Regions from separate parts of the Brevibacterium sp. SIMBA_078 genome, predicted to be linked through region 2. Evidence: predicted binding sites of a transcription regulator. Region 2 holds the regulator's gene; the other holds the start of a gene.
The links. Region 2 encodes HrcA, which represses chaperone genes, less so after heat shock. Its sites were predicted from a motif close to TTNGCACTCGNNNNNNNCGAGTGCNAA; they were not measured.
Positions count from the first base shown of each region.

Region 1 (8,739 bases), on a different contig from region 2:
CCGTCCGCCGCTTCGCGCAGTCCCGAGATCATCAGGTGGAGACGACATTTCAGCCCGGAGGACGTGTGCAGGGTCCACGGAGTCAGATCCTTCACGCCTGTCCGGACTGGGCTGGATCTGATAGCTGAGAGCGGACCGGCAGGCGGCATGGCTGCGTTGGAAGGCGGATTGCGCACGCAGGTGGAGCGGGAATCCGGCGATTCACAGATCGGCATGCGCAATCCACAGCGCATGCACACGATCGGCCGAGAGATCGTGGCTCGTGACTTCGTCCCCGCGGCGATGAGGCTACGTCAGGGACGCGAGCGGGCTCTGCGAATCCTGGCGATCATCAGTCCGCTGTCGGAGAACTACGCAGAGAGCCGGACATCGTTCGCTCTCCACCAGATGGGACTCCACGATTTCACCCAACAGTGGAATGTCGGACGCGACGGCGATCTTCTCACCAGGCTCGACTTCCTGCACCGGCCCACCAACACTGTTCTCGCATTCGACGGAGGTCAGAAATACGCCAACTTCGGTGGCGAGCGGCTCAAGCATGAAGGCCGCCTGCAGAACGAGCTGTTGAACATGGGCTTCAGAATCGTGCATCTGGAAATCAACGACGTCATGAACTTGAAGCGGTTCGAGATGAAGCTGTTCGCCCAGGCCCCGCAGCTCCTGGACTACCGGGGCAAACCGACGCTGAAGTAGTGCAGAGAATGTGACGCGGAGTTCTGTGATCGGAACGGACGCAGCCCGGCCAACGTGGCGGACTCAAGCCGCGGATGGCTCGCCTGTCTCTCTAATGCACAGTTTGTTCAGTGAGCCGTTGGAAGAAACCTATGCCGAAACTGAGGTCGGAGGGGCACTGTCGCCATTTCGGAGCCGAATCCGGTACGGGGAGGGCCGCTGCTGGAGGCCCGTCCGGGATACGGGTTGTGCCTGGAAAACCCGCACGCGCCCTATGGCGCATCCACTCCGTACCCTCGACACACCACAACCCGACCAGCACACCACACACTGCGCCCCACGCACCTGTCACCCGCCTGCGCTGTGTCCCCGCACCCACACCCACGCCCACCCACGCCCCACACCGTCACGCGGACATCCGCCCGCGCCCACCCACGCCCACCAGCTCACCGCCAGCGGACCCATGCGCGCCCGCCGCACCGCGTCCCTTAGACTGAGTTCCCTATGGGTTACTACTTGACGACAGCGATTGCCTACCCCAACGGGGCCATTCACATCGGGCATGCCTATGAGTACATTGCGGCCGACACGATCGCCCGGTTCAAGCGACTGGACAATCACGATGTCTTCTTCTGCACCGGCACGGACGAGCACGGACTGAAGATGCTGCAGGCGGCGAACAAGCTCGGCATCACCCCCAAAGAACTCGCTGACGACAACGCGAAGAACTTCCGCGACACCCAGCTCGCTCTCGGCTCGACCTTCGACCGGTTCATCCGCACCACCGACGAAGACCACTACGCCGCCTCGCAAGCCATCTGGCGCAAGCTCGAAGAGGCCGGCGACATCTACCTCGACACCTACTCCGGCTGGTACTCCGTGCGCGACGAGGCGTTCTACACCGACGACGAGACCGAGGTCGTCGACGGCGTGCGCCTGTCCAAGGAGACCCGCACTGAGGTGACCTGGACGGAAGAGGAGAGCTACTTCTTCCGCCTCTCGAAGTACCAGGACAAGCTGCTCGAGCTGTACAAGAACCACCCCGAGTTCATCGGTCCCGACTCCCGCCGCAACGAGATCGCCTCGTTCGTCGCATCCGGGCTCAAGGACCTCTCCATCTCCCGCACCACCTTCGACTGGGGTGTGCCGGTGCCGGGCAACGACAAGCACGTGATGTACGTGTGGATCGACGCACTGACGAACTACCTCACCGCCGCCGGCTACCCCGATGACCAGGAGCGCCTCAGCAAGTGGTGGCCCGCCGACGTCCACATCATCGGCAAGGACATCATCCGCTTCCACTCGGTCTACTGGCCCGCGTTCCTCATGAGCGCCGGCATCGAGCTGCCGGGGCGCGTCCACGCCCACGGCTTCCTCTTCAACTCCGGTGAGAAGATGTCGAAGTCCGTCGGCAATGTCGTCGATCCCCTCGACCTCGTCGACGCCTTCGGCTTGGACACCCTGCGCTTCTTCCTCTTCCGCGAGTTCTCCTACGGCCACGACGGCTCGTACACGAAGGACTCGATCATCACCCGGAAGAACTCCGACCTCGCCAACGAGTACGGCAACCTCGCCCAGCGCTCGCTGTCGATGATCCAGAAGAACTGCGACGCCCAGGTGCCGCAACCAGGCGAACTCACCGAGGCGGACGAGAAGCTCCTCGCGCTCGCCCGCGCCGTGCCCGACACCGCCCGACGCCACGTCGACACCCAGGCCCTCCACCTCTATGTCGAGGCCTGCTGGAAGGTGCTGTCCGAGGCCAACCGCTACTTCTCCGCGCAGGAGCCGTGGAAGCTGAAGAAGACCGATCCCGATCGCATGGCCACCGTGCTGTGGGTGACGATCGAGGCCGTGCGCATCATCTCCATCCTCATCCAGCCGGTCATGCCCGATTCCGCGGGCAAGATCCTCGACCTCCTCGGTGTGCCCGCCGGAGTCGGTGAGGCCGGCGCGAAGGTCCTGCCGACCGCCGTCGAATCCGGGTCCGGCGCCGAGGCGATGGGGGCCGTATCGGCGAGTGCGGCCATCGGTGTTGCCGCCGGAGCCGCCTACGCGTCGGCCGCCCTGGCGCCGAATGTCGCCGAGGCCGCTGCCGATGGCATCGCCGCCGCTGAGGCGGATCCCCGGTCGTTCGCAGCCGTCGGGTTCCCGCTCGAGCCGGGCACGCCCCTGCCGAAGCCCGAACCCGTGTTCCCGAAGTTCGTGGAGGAGACCGAATAATGGCCTCGCGCGCCGCCGGAACCTATCCACCGGTGCCCGAACCGCTCGCTCACCCCATCGTCGACACCCACACCCACCTCGACATCTGCACAGGTGTGCGGCTGCCGCTGGGTGCCGGTGAACCCGAACCCGAGGTGACCCCGGACGCGGACGAAGAGTTCCCGTCGCTGGATTTCTTCCATGACACCGCCGCCGAGGCGGGAGTTCGTCGCATCGTCCAGATCGGCTGCGACCTTCCGGCAGCCCGGTGGACGACCGCGCTCGTGGCTTCCCAATATTCCGGCACCCCCGCCGAGGCGGCCGACCCCCGCACCGTGCCCGCTCCTCCTGCCGAGGGTCGGACGTGGATGATCGGCGGAGCCGCCCTCCACCCGAACGAAGCCCCGCGGCTGGCCGAGCGCGGCCTGCTCGACGACGCTCTCACCGAGATCGAATCGCTCGTGAGCTCGCATGATCGTATGCGTGTGGTGGGGGAGACCGGCCTCGATTACTTCCGCACGGCAGAAGAGGGAGTCGCCGAACAGCAGCGTTCTTTCCGTGCCCATATCGAGATCGCCAAGCGCACCGGACGCGCTCTGCAGATCCACGATCGGGAGGCACATGCCGATGTGCTGCGCATTCTCAAGGAGGAAGGCGCCCCCGATGTCACGATCTTCCACTGCTACTCCGGCGACGAGGCGATGGCCCGTGAATGTGCTGCCGAGGGTTACTACATGTCTTTCGCCGGCAACCTCACGTTCAAGAACGCCGACGAGCTGCGGCGGGCAGCGGCGGCCGCTCCGTTGGAGCTGCTGCTGACGGAGACCGACGCACCCTTCCTCACCCCGCACCCGCATCGCGGGAAGCCGGGAGGTCCCTACCTCACGGCGATCACTGCGCGGAAACTCGCCGAGGTGCGTGGGATGAGCGAAGAGGATCTGTGCGCGGCCGTATGGAACAACGCGGAGCGAGCCCTCGGCAGCTGGGACTGACAACCTCGGGGGAACTGGGCTGAGGATCCCTTTCACCCGACGAGGCGGCCGGTCGCCGGGTGCTGTCGCACAGCGTCCGCTGGGCCGACTGAACCCAACGATCTGTGAGCGAGGTAACGGGACGCAGCGCCGCCTCGGCGGGGACGTATCACGATCGGGAATGCCCCGGAAACACGGGGAACTCCAGGTCAGACGCGCCCTCAGGAAACTCACACCGTTACATTTCCGTGATATTTTGCGAACCGTGTAACGAATCGGTTACAGTGAACAGGTCGATAAACTCTGCTCAGGGATATTTTTGTGATTGATTTTCTGAAGAACCGCAAGGTTCAGATCGCTGCACAGGCGGTCGTGATCACTGGACTCGTCGGTGGCACGGGCGCAGTTGTGACCATGAACAAGCCCGTGACCTTGGAGGTCAACGGACAGGCCGAAGAGATCCGAACCTTCGGTGGAACGGTCGGGGACATCCTCGACAGCCACGAAATCGATGTCGATAAGCGCGACCAGGTCAAGCCCGGTGTGGGCACCAAGGTCGACCGTGACATGACGATCACCGTCAACACGGCCAAGAAGGTTGCGCTGTCCGTTGATGGCAAGGAAACGAACGAATGGACCAACGCGAACACCGTGGGTCAGGCTCTGGCCGACCTCGGCGTCGACGCGAAGGGCGCCGATCTCAACGCGAAGGCCAGCCAGCGTCTGAAGGACGAAGGCAATGACATTGAGGTGACCACGTCGAAGGACCTCACCGTCGTCGCCGACGGCAAGGACCACAAGGTCTCGGCCGCTGTGGGCACCGCCAAGGAAGCCCTCAAGGACACGGGCGTCAAGCTCGACAAGGACGACTTCCTGTCCGTGCCGATGTCCGCCGAGGTCTCCGACGGCCAGGTGCTGACCGTCAACCGCGTGAAGAACGACACCGTCAAGGACAAGCAGGCCATCAAGGCCAAGGTCGAGACCAAGAAGTCCGATTCCCTCTACGAGGGTGAGACCAAGGTCGAGACCGAAGGCAAGGACGGCGAGAAGCAGGTCACCTACAAGGTCAAGACGATCAACGGCGAAGAGGTCAAGAAGGAGAAGAAGGACGAGAAGGTCCTCTCCGAACCCAAGACCAAGGTCGTCATCCAGGGCACCAAGAAGAAGGAAAAGCCGGCTGACACCGGCGGTTCCGACTCGGGTGACTCCGGCGATTCCGGTTCGGGCGACTCCGGCGACTCTGGCGGAGATTCGAGCACCGGCGGCGGCTCCGGCTCCGGTGGTGGCGACATGAGCACCGCGGAGATCAAGGCCATGCTCGGCGGACCCGGATCCAAGTGGTACCAGGTCGCCAAGTGCGAATCGAACTTCAACCCCCGTGCGGTGAACAAGTCGAACAACGCACACTTCGGCCTGTTCCAGTTCAAGCTCCAGACCTGGCAGTCGATGGGCGGCAGCGGCAACCCGGTCGACGCCAGCCCGCGTGAGCAGTTCGAGCGGGCCAAGAAGCTCCAGGCTGCAGCCGGCTGGGGACAGTGGGCCTGCGCCTGATCTGAGATCAGGTGTGCAGCTGCCGACTGGGCACTTGCAAAGGCTATGAACTCTGGCCGCCATTGACAACAGATATCGACAACTGAGCTGAGGCGGTCAGCAAGGAGCGTGGGCCCCGAGGAGAGATCCTCGGGGCCTACGCTTTTTGGTGTCTCGCCGCTCCGACTTCCAGGCCCAATCTGAACTTTCGCCCAGAGCATGACGAATTGTTGGCACTCAAGTTGACCGAGTGCTAAGAGCGTTCTAGAGTCGAATTAGCACTAGCACTCATTGAGTGCCAGTTTCATGAGACGGTCGAATCGCTCGGCACCCGCGACGACGAGAGGTTCATGGCAGCAGCCGCCGTCTGACTCGATGAAATAGAACCCAGCGAAGGGAGAGGGCCCGATATGTCGGTCTCCATCAAGCCACTCGAAGATCGGATTGTCATCCGTCAGGTCGAAGCAGAACAGACTACCGCCAGTGGTCTGGTCATTCCCGAAACCGCCAAGGAAAAGCCTCAGGAAGGCGAAGTTGTCGCAGTGGGCCCGGGCCGCGTTGCTGACAACGGAAACCGCGTGCCGGTCGACGTCGCCGTCGGCGACAAGGTCATCTACTCCAAGTACGGAGGCACCGAAGTCAAGTACGCAGGCGAAGAGTTCCTCGTGCTCTCGGCTCGCGACGTGCTCGCCGTCATCGGCTGAATCCCCTGAACAACTACTTCACTGACAGGAGGACGAATGCCTAAATCATTGGAATTCAACGACGAAGCCCGTCGTGCACTCGAAAAGGGTGTCAACACCCTGGCCGACACCGTCAAGGTGACGCTGGGGCCCAAGGGCCGCAACGTCGTGCTCGACAAGAAGTGGGGCGCTCCCACAATCACGAACGATGGTGTGACCATCGCCCGTGAGGTCGAGGTCGACGATCCTTACGAGAACCTCGGCGCACAGCTGGCCAAGGAAGTCGCCACCAAGACCAACGACATCGCCGGTGACGGAACCACCACCGCGACCGTGCTCGCTCAGGCCTTCGTCAACGAAGGACTGCGCAACGTTGCCGCAGGTGCCGCACCCGGACAGCTCAAGCGCGGCATCGAGACCGCCGTCGAGGCCGTCTCGCAGCAGCTGGGCACGATCGCCCGCGACGTCGCCGACTCCTCGGAGATCGCACACGTCGCCGGTCTGTCGGCTCAGTCGCCCGAGATCGGCAAGCTCATCGCCGATGCCTTCGACAAGGTCGGCAAGGACGGCGTCATCACGATCGACGAGTCGCAGGCTGCGTCCGTCGAACTCGAGATCACCGAAGGAATGCAGTTCGACAAGGGCTTCCTGTCGCCGCACTTCGTGACCGACGCGGATCGCCAGGAGGCTGTGCTCTCCGACGCTCTCATCCTCATCAACCAGGGCAAGATCTCCAACATCCAGGAGCTCCTGCCCGTCCTCGAGAAGGTGCAGCAGGCCGGCAAGCCGCTGTTCATCATCGCCGAGGACATCGAGGGTGAAGCTCTGTCGACCCTGGTCGTCAATAAGCTGCGCGGAATCATCAACGTCGCCGCCGTCAAGGCTCCCGGCTTCGGTGACCGTCGCAAGGCCATCCTCGAGGACCTCGCCGTCCTCACCGGTGGCCAGGTCGTCACCCCGGACATGGGCATGAAGCTCGACCAGGTCACCCTTGAAGAGCTCGGCAACGCCCGCACCATCACCGTCACCAAGGACAACACCACCATCATCGATGGTGCCGGTGCCGACGATGCTGTTGCCGGTCGTGTCGCTCAGATCCGCGCCGAGGTCGAGAACACCGATTCCGACTGGGACCGCGAGAAGCTGCAGGAGCGCTTGGCCAAGCTCTCCGGCGGAGTCGCCGTCATCAAGGTCGGCGCCGCCACCGAGGTGGAGCTCAAGGAGCGCAAGCACCGCGTCGAAGACGCCGTGTCCGCTACTCGAGCCGCCATCGAAGAGGGTGTCGTCGCCGGCGGTGGATCGGCTCTGATCCACGCTGCGAAGGTCCTCGACGGCAACGACCTCGGACTGTCCGGTGACGCACTCACCGGTGCCGAGATTGTCAAGCGCGGAGTCGTCCAGCCGCTGCGCTGGATCGCCGCCAACGCGGGCCAGGACGGCTACGTCGTCGTCGCCAAGGTCGAGGACCTCGAGTCCGGCCAGGGCTACAACGCCGCCATCGACGAATACGGCGACCTCATCGGTGCCGGAATCATCGACCCCGTCAAGGTCACCCGTTCGGCGCTGCGCAACGCCGCTTCGATCGCCGCCCTGGTTCTCACCACTGAGACCCTGGTCGTCGAGAAGAAGGACGAGGAGGACGAAGACTGAGCCATCCGCTCGGACTGAGTCACCTCTGACCACGACAGTGGCCCGGAACATCACGTTCCGGGCCACTGTCGCATTCACCGTCACCGAGGCGGCACAGCGTCGCGACGGGGCGGCACAGCGTCGCGCCGAGGCGGCACAGCGTCGCGACGGGGCGGTAGAGCGTCGCGCCGGCGTGTCGTCGCTGCTGGCGAGGCTCCATTCGGCTCACCCTTCTCTGGAATGCACACCGAAGAACGTAGGCATTTCGGAGCAGGGTGTCCCAAAGAATCTGCTTCGGCTGCGACCGTGTCATAGTTGCCGGCTTTGAGCCCGCGCGGAGCGCCCGGCCGTAGCGCGTCCGGACGTAGGGCACTCAATCGTCGGTGTGCTCGGGCCTGCTTAGTCGCGCTTCGCTTCGACGTGCGCTCGCAGGCGGGCGAGGTCCGCGCGGACCATGTCGGCGTCGCGGTCGAACTCGGCGTCAACGACATCCGGCAGACCGGACAGAGTGAAGACCACCTTGGCGCCGGTGCCGTTGGCGAGCACCCGCAGGGGATTGTGAACGACCGTTCCGTCGGGGAAGATCACGTCGTGATCGAGGATGCCCAGCTGCGTGTGCGGGCCGAAGCGGACCTCGACCTCACCCATCGGGGAATCCGTGATCCAGCGGCCGCCCTCCTCGCGGATACCATTGCTCAGTCCCGCTGCCCAGGCCGGAAGGTTCGCGGGATCCCCAGCGAAGGCGGCCACCTCGGTGGGGGAGGAGTTGATAGGTGTCGAGAGGTGAAGCGCTGGATTCGTCATCTCTCCAGTGGACCACAGCAGGGCACAAGCGGCCAGGAAACCTGCCGTACACAGCTGGCTCACACCTACTGGCCAGTCGCTTTTCATGTTTCTGAGCGCCGATCCTCGTTAGTCTGGAAATGACAGCTTGCACCGACGCATGAGGAATCTATGACCACCGGCCCAACGATGCCCATCGCCCGACTTCGCGACGTTTCGAAGGTCTTCGATCCGAAAGGGGCCGCGGTCACGGCTCTCAGCGAGGTCAGCCT
Region 1 is NZ_JAWRYQ010000001.1:135,217-143,955, reverse strand. It holds gene SB749_RS00625 (hypothetical protein) at 1-693, shown strand, start outside; gene metG (methionine--tRNA ligase) at 1,177-2,892, shown strand; gene SB749_RS00615 (TatD family hydrolase) at 2,892-3,863, shown strand; gene SB749_RS00610 (ubiquitin-like domain-containing protein) at 4,164-5,393, shown strand; gene groES (co-chaperone GroES) at 5,783-6,076, shown strand; gene groL (chaperonin GroEL) at 6,113-7,705, shown strand; gene SB749_RS00595 (SRPBCC family protein) at 8,084-8,488, opposite strand; gene SB749_RS00590 (ABC transporter ATP-binding protein) at 8,639-8,739, shown strand, end outside.
Region 1: a site for HrcA is predicted at 5,603-5,629, ahead of groES (co-chaperone GroES). Genes of this name have one in related genera too.

Region 2 (8,739 bases):
AAGAGCTCGCCAACCTCATCGGCTGCGAACCTGAGGACTGCCTGCTCGTGTCCGGCAAGACCGGCGAAGGCGTCGAGGAGGTCCTCGACCGCATCATCACCGATATCCCCGCGCCCGTCGGCGATGCCGAGGCCCCGGCCCGCGCGATGATCTTCGACTCCGTCTACGACACCTACCGCGGCGTGGTCACCTATGTCCGTGTCATCGACGGCTCTCTGTCCCCGCGCGAGAAGATCGAGATGATGTCGACCGGCACCACCCATGAGCTGCTGGAGATCGGCGCTTCCATGCCCGAGCCCAAGGCGACGAAGGGACTGGGCGTCGGCGAGGTCGGCTACCTCATCACCGGTGTCAAGGATGTGCGCCTGTCGAAGGTCGGCGACACCGTCACCGCCGCTGCGGGACCCGCGACGGAGGCCCTCGGCGGCTACCGCGAGCCCAAACCGATGGTGTTCTCCGGACTCTTCCCGATCGACGGGTCCGACTACCCGGTGCTGCGCGATGCGCTGGACAAACTCAAACTCAACGACGCCTCTCTCGCCTACGAACCCGAGACCTCGACGGCTCTGGGCTTCGGCTTCCGCTGCGGATTCCTCGGTCTCCTCCATCTCGAAGTGCTGCGCGACCGCCTGGAACGGGAGTTCGATCTCGACCTCATCTCCACCGCCCCGTCCGTGATCTACGACGTGACCATGGAAGACGGTTCGGAGACCGTGGTGACGAACCCGAGCGAATACCCGACGGGCAAGATCAAGGAAGTCCGGGAACCGATGGTGCAGGCGACCATCCTCACCCCCAGCGACTACATCGGCGCGGTCATGGAACTGTGCCAGGATCGCCGAGGCAAACTCCAGGGCATGGACTACCTGTCCTCGGATCGTGTGGAGATCCGCTACCGTCTGCCGTTGGCGGAGATCGTCTTCGACTTCTTCGACCAGCTGAAGTCCCGGACCAAGGGCTACGCCTCCCTCGACTATTCCGACGACGGGCAGGACGCCTCCGACCTCGTCAAAGTCGACATCCTGCTGCACGGCGACCAGGTCGACGCATTCTCCGCGATCGTCCACCGCGACAACGCCTACTCCTACGGTGTGGCGATGGCCGGGAAGCTGCGCAAGCTCATCCCGCGTCAGCAGTTCGAGGTGCCCATCCAGGCGGCCATCGGCTCACGCATCATCGCCCGCGAGACGATCCGCGCCATCCGCAAGGACGTGCTTTCGAAGTGCTACGGCGGCGACATCAGCCGTAAGCGCAAACTGCTCGAGAAGCAGAAGGAAGGCAAGAAGCGGATGAAGATGGTCGGCACCGTCGAGGTTCCGCAGGAGGCGTTCATCGCGGCCCTGTCCTCCGACGAGCCGGAGACGAAGGACAGCAAGAAGTAAGTGCCCGCACAACCGACCGGTGAGGTCCCTCCGCGCGACGGTTCGCTGCCGACATCGGTGGGGATCGGGGCTGCCGAGCGGGGGCTGAGCCTCTACATCCACGTCCCGTACTGCCGGGTCCGCTGCGGCTACTGCGATTTCAACACCTATACCGCCGACGACCTCGGCCCGGGCGCGTCCCGGGAGGACTACCGCAGCAATCTCGCCCGTGAGCTCGATCTGTCCGTGTCCACCCTCGCCGAGGCAGGGGCCGGCGATCGTGAGATCTCGACGATCTTCTTCGGCGGAGGCACCCCGACCTTGCTCGCAGCGGATGTGCTCGCCGGGGTGATGGACGATGTCCGCGCCCGCTTCCGCCTGGCCGAGAATGTCGAAGTCACCACCGAAGCCAACCCCGACACCTTGGATCCCGCCTACATCGCGACCCTTGCCGGAGCCGGTTTCAACCGCATCTCCATGGGCATGCAGTCGGCCGTGCCGCACGTGCTCGCGACCTTGGACCGCACCCACGATCCGGAGAAGATCCCCGAGGTGGCCCGCTGGGTCAAGGACGCCGGTCTCGAACTCAGCCTCGACCTCATCTACGGCACTCCGGGGGAGTCGATCGACGATTGGCGTCGCTCTCTCGACGTGGCCCTGTCCAACGAGGTCGATCATATCTCGGCATATTCCCTCATCGTCGAACCGGGAACGAAGATGGGCGTGATGGTCCGCCGCGGCGAACTGCCGATGCCCGATGAGGACGACTTGGCCGACAAATACGAGATCGCCGATGCCGCGATCTCCGCCGCCGGTCTGCACTGGTACGAAGTGAGCAACTGGTCGGCCGGTCCCGAGACCCGCTGTGAGCACAATATGGCCTATTGGCGCAATGCCGACTGGTGGGGGTTCGGGCCCGGAGCTCACTCACATGTCGGAGGCGTGCGGTTCTGGAATGCCAAACACCCCCGGGCCTGGGCCGATCGGCTGTTGGCGGGGGAGTCCCCGTCGATCGGTCGTGAGGTCCTCGACGTTCAGACCCGGGAGATCGAACGGATCATGCTGGCGGCCAGGATCGACCGTGAGCTGCGCCTGGATTCTCTGGCTCCAGGCAGCGAACAGGCGATCAGCACCTTCGTCCGGCAGGGGCTTCTCGACGCCGATGGCGCCGCAGCCGGCTGGTTCCAGCCGACTCTGCAGGGACGTCTCATGGCCGACTATATGGTGCGCATCCTCACCGAATACGTGTGAGCCGACGTCCGTTCGAGTCTTTCGTACTAGGCAATACACCGGTAGTGTCAAGGTAAGTGGTGTTGCCTGTGCGGATGCGGAGGAGGAGTTCGTCGATGAATTCTCCTGGCCGAAATGAGATCGGAAGGCCCCGGCAGCCATCCCCACCACATCACGCTCCATTGGGAAATCGCGCAGCGAATGAACAGAGATTCGCAGCTGCGGCAGCGGCGCGCGAAGCTATGAAAGCCGGGAGGATACCGGTGGTTCCCGCCGCCGAGCCTGCGATCGTGCGTCGCCCGTGGGAGGTCGTCGTCGCGGCTGTTCTCGGGGCAGTGGCTCCGATCTTCGTTCTTCTCGCGCTGATTGTTGCGGCATTCACCGGTGGTCGGGTTCTACGGGTGCTCGGGTGGGTCCTGCACGGGGTCGGTGATTCGACCGAAGTATCAGGCGTCTCGGTCGCCGGTGACGTCTCTGATTTCCTTGCTCAGGTCATCCTCGTCGTCGGAGCGGTGGCCGGCTTGGTCGTGATGGTCGGCTTCGCCGTCTACGCCTGGAGGATGTTCGTCGGAACGGGGCCAGCACGGTGGGTGGCGCTCGTGTGTCTGGCCATTGGGTTCTTCGTCATCACTCCGTTGAGTCCGCTGCTCATCAGCGGGTTCCTTCTTCTGGGCGCGTTGAGTGTGGTATTCGCATTCCTTCCGCGGTCTTCGGCGTGGTTTGCCGGGCGGAGACGGAACCGGGCCGTTCCCGAATTGTCGGGAACGGCCCGGAGGCGCTGACTGGTGATGAGGTGTTGACGTCGACTGCAGTCGAGATCATACCCACCGAATCACTTGATGAACTGGATGCTCATCGGAACCTTATAGACCTCGCCCTTGTTGGCGGCGACAGCGGCCAGGATCATGAATACCAGAGCAACGACCCAGATGACCAAGAAGAGGATCCCGCCGATGCCGAAGGTGATGACGGCGAGGATGTCGGCGATGATATAGGCGATGATGAGGGTCAGTTGGAAGTTCAGCGACTGACGGGCCTGTTCGCGGATGAAGGGCGACTCATCTTTCTTCACGAGGAAGACGATGAGCGGAACGATCCAGGCGGTGAAGATTGCGCCGACCTGTGTCCACATGGATGTGGAGCGTTCTGACGGGCTCGGCTGCCAGAGTCCCGCCGAACCCGGCCCGTAAGCCTGGGGCGGCAGCGCCTGAGAATTGAACGAGCCGGGATTCCCCGCCGAATTCATTCCGTATCCCTGTGGGCCACCGTAGGGCTGTTGGCTTCCGTGTCCGGGCTGACTGCCGCACGCCTGCTGCGAACCGTAGCCCGGCTGGGAACCATACTGCTGCTGAGGATTCTGCTGCTGAGATCCGTAGGCCGGATTCTGCTGCTGGGAGCCGTACCCGGGCTGGGGCTGCGAGCCATAGCCCGGCTGTGATCCCTGCTGAGGATTCTGCGGCTGAGAGCCGTGGGCCTGACCACTCTGCTGCGGCTGCGAACCCTGCTGTGGCTGCGAACCCTGCTGTGGCTGCTGGGTATACGGCTGTTGCGAGCCCGACTGCGGGGAATAGTTCGGAGGCATCGGCTGTGACTGTCCGTTGTTCGGCTGCTGCGGGTTGTCCGACATGAGAGTCCCTTCAGAGTGTGCGATCACTCCACACTAACCCAGTGAGTGTGGGCTGTCCCAGTGCAAGTGAGGTGACGGGGATGGTCACTTCACGAAGTTGATGGTGAGCGGGAACTTATAGCCCTCGCCCTTGTTCGCTGCGACGGCCGCGATGATGTAGAAGACGCAGTAGACGAGCGGGACGATGAACGCCGCATACATGATGATCATGCCGATCCCGAATGTCACCAGTGCCAGCATGAAACCGAGGAACATGAAGATCATGAAGGCACCGAAGGTGACGATCGTGTTCGTGATCATCGCATTGAGGCCCTGACGCGAATGCTCCCGGACGAACGGCGATTCGTCCTTCTTCACGAGGAACATGATGAGCGGCATGAAGCCGAAGATGAGCGAGCCGAGGTGGGTCCACATTGCCGTGGTCCGGTCGGGTTCGTGGGCCATCCAGAACTGCTCGGAGCCGGGTCCGTAGGCCTGCTCAGGCAGGGAGCGGGAGTCGAACATCGCCGGGTTGTGCATCTGCGGCATGCCGTAACCAGGCTGAGCTCCGTATCCAGGCTGTGCGCCGTAACCCGGCTGGCCCCCGGGGTTCGGCTGCGCCCCATATCCCGGCTGAGCGCCGTACGCTCGCTGCGAACCATACCCCGACTGCCCACCGGAACCCGGCTGACCGCTGTGCGTCTGCGGCTGCGAATACTGCTGGCCCTGCGGCGCGTAGGGCTGCTGCGAACCGGAGGCCTGAGAGTAGTTCGGCGGCATCGGCCGGCTGCCCGGCTGCTCGGGGTGATACGACATGGGGATCCTTTCGAAGAGTGCTTGCCATTCACCCTAACGGAGCGACGTGTCCCGAGGATGTCGGGAAAGCCTCACTCCTGTGACAGATTCGGCACACATCCCCCGCGCCGCACCACCGCCGACTCTCAGCCAACGGTGACGAAGTCGATGAGCTCCTCGACGCGCCCCGACAGAGTCGGTTCGACATCAGCAATGGTGCTCACCTTCCCGAGGATGCACACCCACCCGCGGGCAACGTCCCGATGGTCGGCGTGCGGCCATCCGATGCGACGCAGTATTCCCGTCTTCCAATCCTCACCGCGGGGGACGACCGGCCACTCGCGGATGCCGACGACATGGGGCTTCACCGCCTGCCAGATATCGACGTACGGGTGACCGATGATGTGGACGACATCGCGGTACCGCGGATCGGACCGGACCGCCTCGGCGATCTTCGATTCCTTCGTCCCGCTCACCAGATGGTCGGCGAGGACACCGACTCGATGGTCCCGATCCGGGCCGAAGGCCTCGAGCTTGTCCGCGACATCATCGAGACCGCCCAGGGGCTCGACGACGACGCCTTCGATGCGCAGGTCATCGCCCCAGATCTTCTCGACGAGTTCGGCGTCGTGCTTGCCCTCGACCCAGATCCGCGACCCACGTGCCACTCGAGCCTTCGCTCCGACCACGGCGCGAGACCCCGAGGCCGTCCGTCCGGGCTGCTGCGCCTTCTTCTTCGGCAGCTGCACATCGACGGGCTGCCCCTCGAGGAGGAAACCCGGTCCCAGGGGGAAGGCCCGAACCTTGCCGGCGCGATCCTCGAGCTTGACGACGACACCGGCCGTGGTCTTCTCCGCGCCGACGACAGCGCCGACATAGCCGCTCATCGCATCCTCGAGAACCATGCCCAGGCCGAGTTCGACCTGGCGGGACTTCTTCGGACGGTGCGACGACGGGGAGGAACCGGAGAGCACATCGGGGCCATAGCGATCAAAAGCATTCACGGGCACCCACCATAATCAAGGACGGTCCCGCAGGCGTGCAGACCCGCAGGCCACCCCAGAAATGAATTCCGGGAACGAGAGGCGTAGAATTGGCACTCAGACTCAGTGAGTGCCAAGAGCAGGCATGGGACCGCGATCGACCGGCGAGACGGAGAGGAGACCCGCGATGAACGACAGCAGACGAGCACAGGTGCTGCGCGCCATCGTCGAGGACTTCGTCGCCACCAACGAACCCGTGGGATCGAAGGCGATCGTCCAGCGCCACACCCTCGGAGTCTCTCCGGCCACGATCCGCAACGATATGGCCGCGCTCGAACAAGAGGGCTATATCGCCCAGCCCCACACCTCTGCCGGACGGATCCCCACCGACCTCGGCTACCGGATGTTCGTCGACCGGATCGATGAATTCAAACCGCTGACCACCGCCGAGCGGCGCGCAATCTTCCAACTCATCGACGGCGATGTCGACCTCGACGAGATGCTCGACCGCACCGTCCGCGTCCTCTCCGGCCTCACCCGACAGGTCGCGCTCATCCAGTACCCGACGGTGTCGCGGGCGCGCATCAAGCACATCGAGATCGTCGGACTCGGACCCGGGCGGATCCTCGTCGTCCTCATCACCGACGCCGGCCAGGTCGAGCAGAAGACCGTGATCACCCCGAGCCCGCTCGACGAAGACGCCGTCCGCGGACTGCGCGACCAGATCAACGCCGAATTCGCCGGACGCACACTCGCGCAGGTCTTCGGATCGGCCCACGCCGCCGAGGCGACCGCCACCGAATCGAGTGAGCCGGCCGCTCGTGACGACTCCGGACTCACACAGGTCAGGGCCGCCGTCGTCGACCTCGTCGCCGCGACGCGTGAAGAGCGCATCATCATGGCCGGCACCGCGAACCTCGCCCGCTCCGGAAGCGAATTCGGAGAGAAGATGGCTCCGATCCTCGAAGCCTTCGAAGAACAGGTGGTCCTGCTCAAGCTGCTCACCTCGATGGCCGAAGACCACGAGGAGATCAGTGTGCGCATCGGGCGTGAGAATACTCACGAATCATTCAGCTCGACTTCCGTCGTCGCCGCCGAATATGGTCATGACGCGGGTTCCTCGGCCAGACTGGCAGTGCTCGGCCCGACCCGAATGGACTATCCGACGACGATCTCGGCAGTCCGTGCCGTCGCCAAATACGTGTCCTCGATCCTCGATCGAGGGTAGGTCCCTTGATATCGACGAGGGACACCCGCAGACGGGCAGCGCAGAACCGGTGAGCACCGCGCAAGGGCGCAGCCACCACCACGAACAGAGAAGACCACTACGTCAGGGAGAGAGAAGTTTCTGTGGCCGATCACTATGAAACACTCGGAGTGTCCAAAGACGCTTCCGCGGCTGAGATCAAGTCGTCGTACCGGAAGCTGGCACGCAAGTACCACCCGGACGTCAATCCCGGTCACGAAGACGAATTCAAAGCCATCTCACTGGCCTACGACGTGCTCTCCGACCCGGAGAAGCGCCGCAACTACGATATGGGCGGCGGCGAGAACGGTCAGGGCTTCCCGGCCGGCGGCGGATTCGGCGGATTCGGCGACATCTTCGAGACCTTCTTCGGCGGTGGCGGCGGTCAGGCCGGAGGACCGATCCCGCGCACCCAGCGAGGCAAGGATGCCCTCGTCGGAGTCAATATCGACCTGAAGACCGCGGCCTTCGGCGGCACCGTCGACCTCGACGTCACCACTGCAGTCGTCTGCGACACCTGTTCGGGCGCGGGCACGCAGGAAGGCACGAAGATCGAGACCTGCTCGCTGTGCCACGGAGCCGGCAGCGTCCAGCGCATGACCCGGACCCTGCTGGGTCAGATGGTCACGAACCAGACCTGCAACTCCTGCCACGGCTTCGGCACCGTCATCCCGAACCCCTGCCTCAACTGCCAGGGCGACGGACGCGTGCGCAAACAGCGGACCATGAAGATCCGCATCCCCGCCGGTGTCTCCGACGGCACCCGGATCCAGCTTTCCAGCCAGGGCGAGGTCGGGCCCGGCGGCGGACCCGCCGGTGACCTCTTCGTCGAGGTCATGGTCACCCGCCACGAGGTCTTCCAGCGCGACGGCGACAATCTCCGGGCCGCCGTCTCCGTGCCGATGACCGCGGCGACCCTGGGCGCCACCATCCCGTTCGAGACCTTCGACGGCACTCAGGACCTCACCATCGCCGCCGGCACCCAGTCCGGCACCATCGTCAAACTCCCCGGACTCGGCGCCACCCGCCTGCGTTCGGAGACCCGTGGCGACCTGCTCATCACCGTCGACGTCCTCACCCCGGACAAGCTCGACGACGAACAGCGCGAACTGCTCGAGAAACTCGCCGAACTGCGCGGAGAAGAGACACCGCGCGCCCAGATCTCGACCGAGAACCGCGGAATGTTCTCCCGCATGCGTGAGAGGTTCGCCGGTCGGTGAGTCTTCCCGTCTTCCGCTCCGCCACCGCCGCCGAGGCGGTCGTCGGGTCCGCCCTCACCCTCGGTGAGGACGTGGCCGGGCATGCGGTGCGGGTGCGTCGGATCGGTCCCGGCGAGGATATCGACATCGTCGACGGGGAAGGCAGACGTGCGCGCGGAACCGTCACGGCCGCCTCGGCGAACCAGCTGACGATCGACGTCACCGAGGTGACGGTCGAGGAGCGCACGGGCCCGCGCCTCGTCCTCGTCCAAGCCCTGGCCAAGGGCGACCGGGACCTGCAGGCCATCGAAACGGCCAC
Region 2 is NZ_JAWRYQ010000005.1:146,945-155,683, reverse strand. It holds gene lepA (translation elongation factor 4) at 1-1,382, shown strand, start outside; gene hemW (radical SAM family heme chaperone HemW) at 1,383-2,612, shown strand; gene SB749_RS17760 (hypothetical protein) at 2,855-3,373, shown strand; gene SB749_RS17755 (DUF4870 domain-containing protein) at 3,424-4,218, opposite strand; gene SB749_RS17750 (DUF4870 domain-containing protein) at 4,303-5,013, opposite strand; gene SB749_RS17745 (DUF3097 family protein) at 5,139-6,002, opposite strand; gene hrcA (heat-inducible transcriptional repressor HrcA) at 6,163-7,203, shown strand; gene dnaJ (molecular chaperone DnaJ) at 7,326-8,441, shown strand; gene SB749_RS17730 (16S rRNA (uracil(1498)-N(3))-methyltransferase) at 8,438-8,739, shown strand, end outside.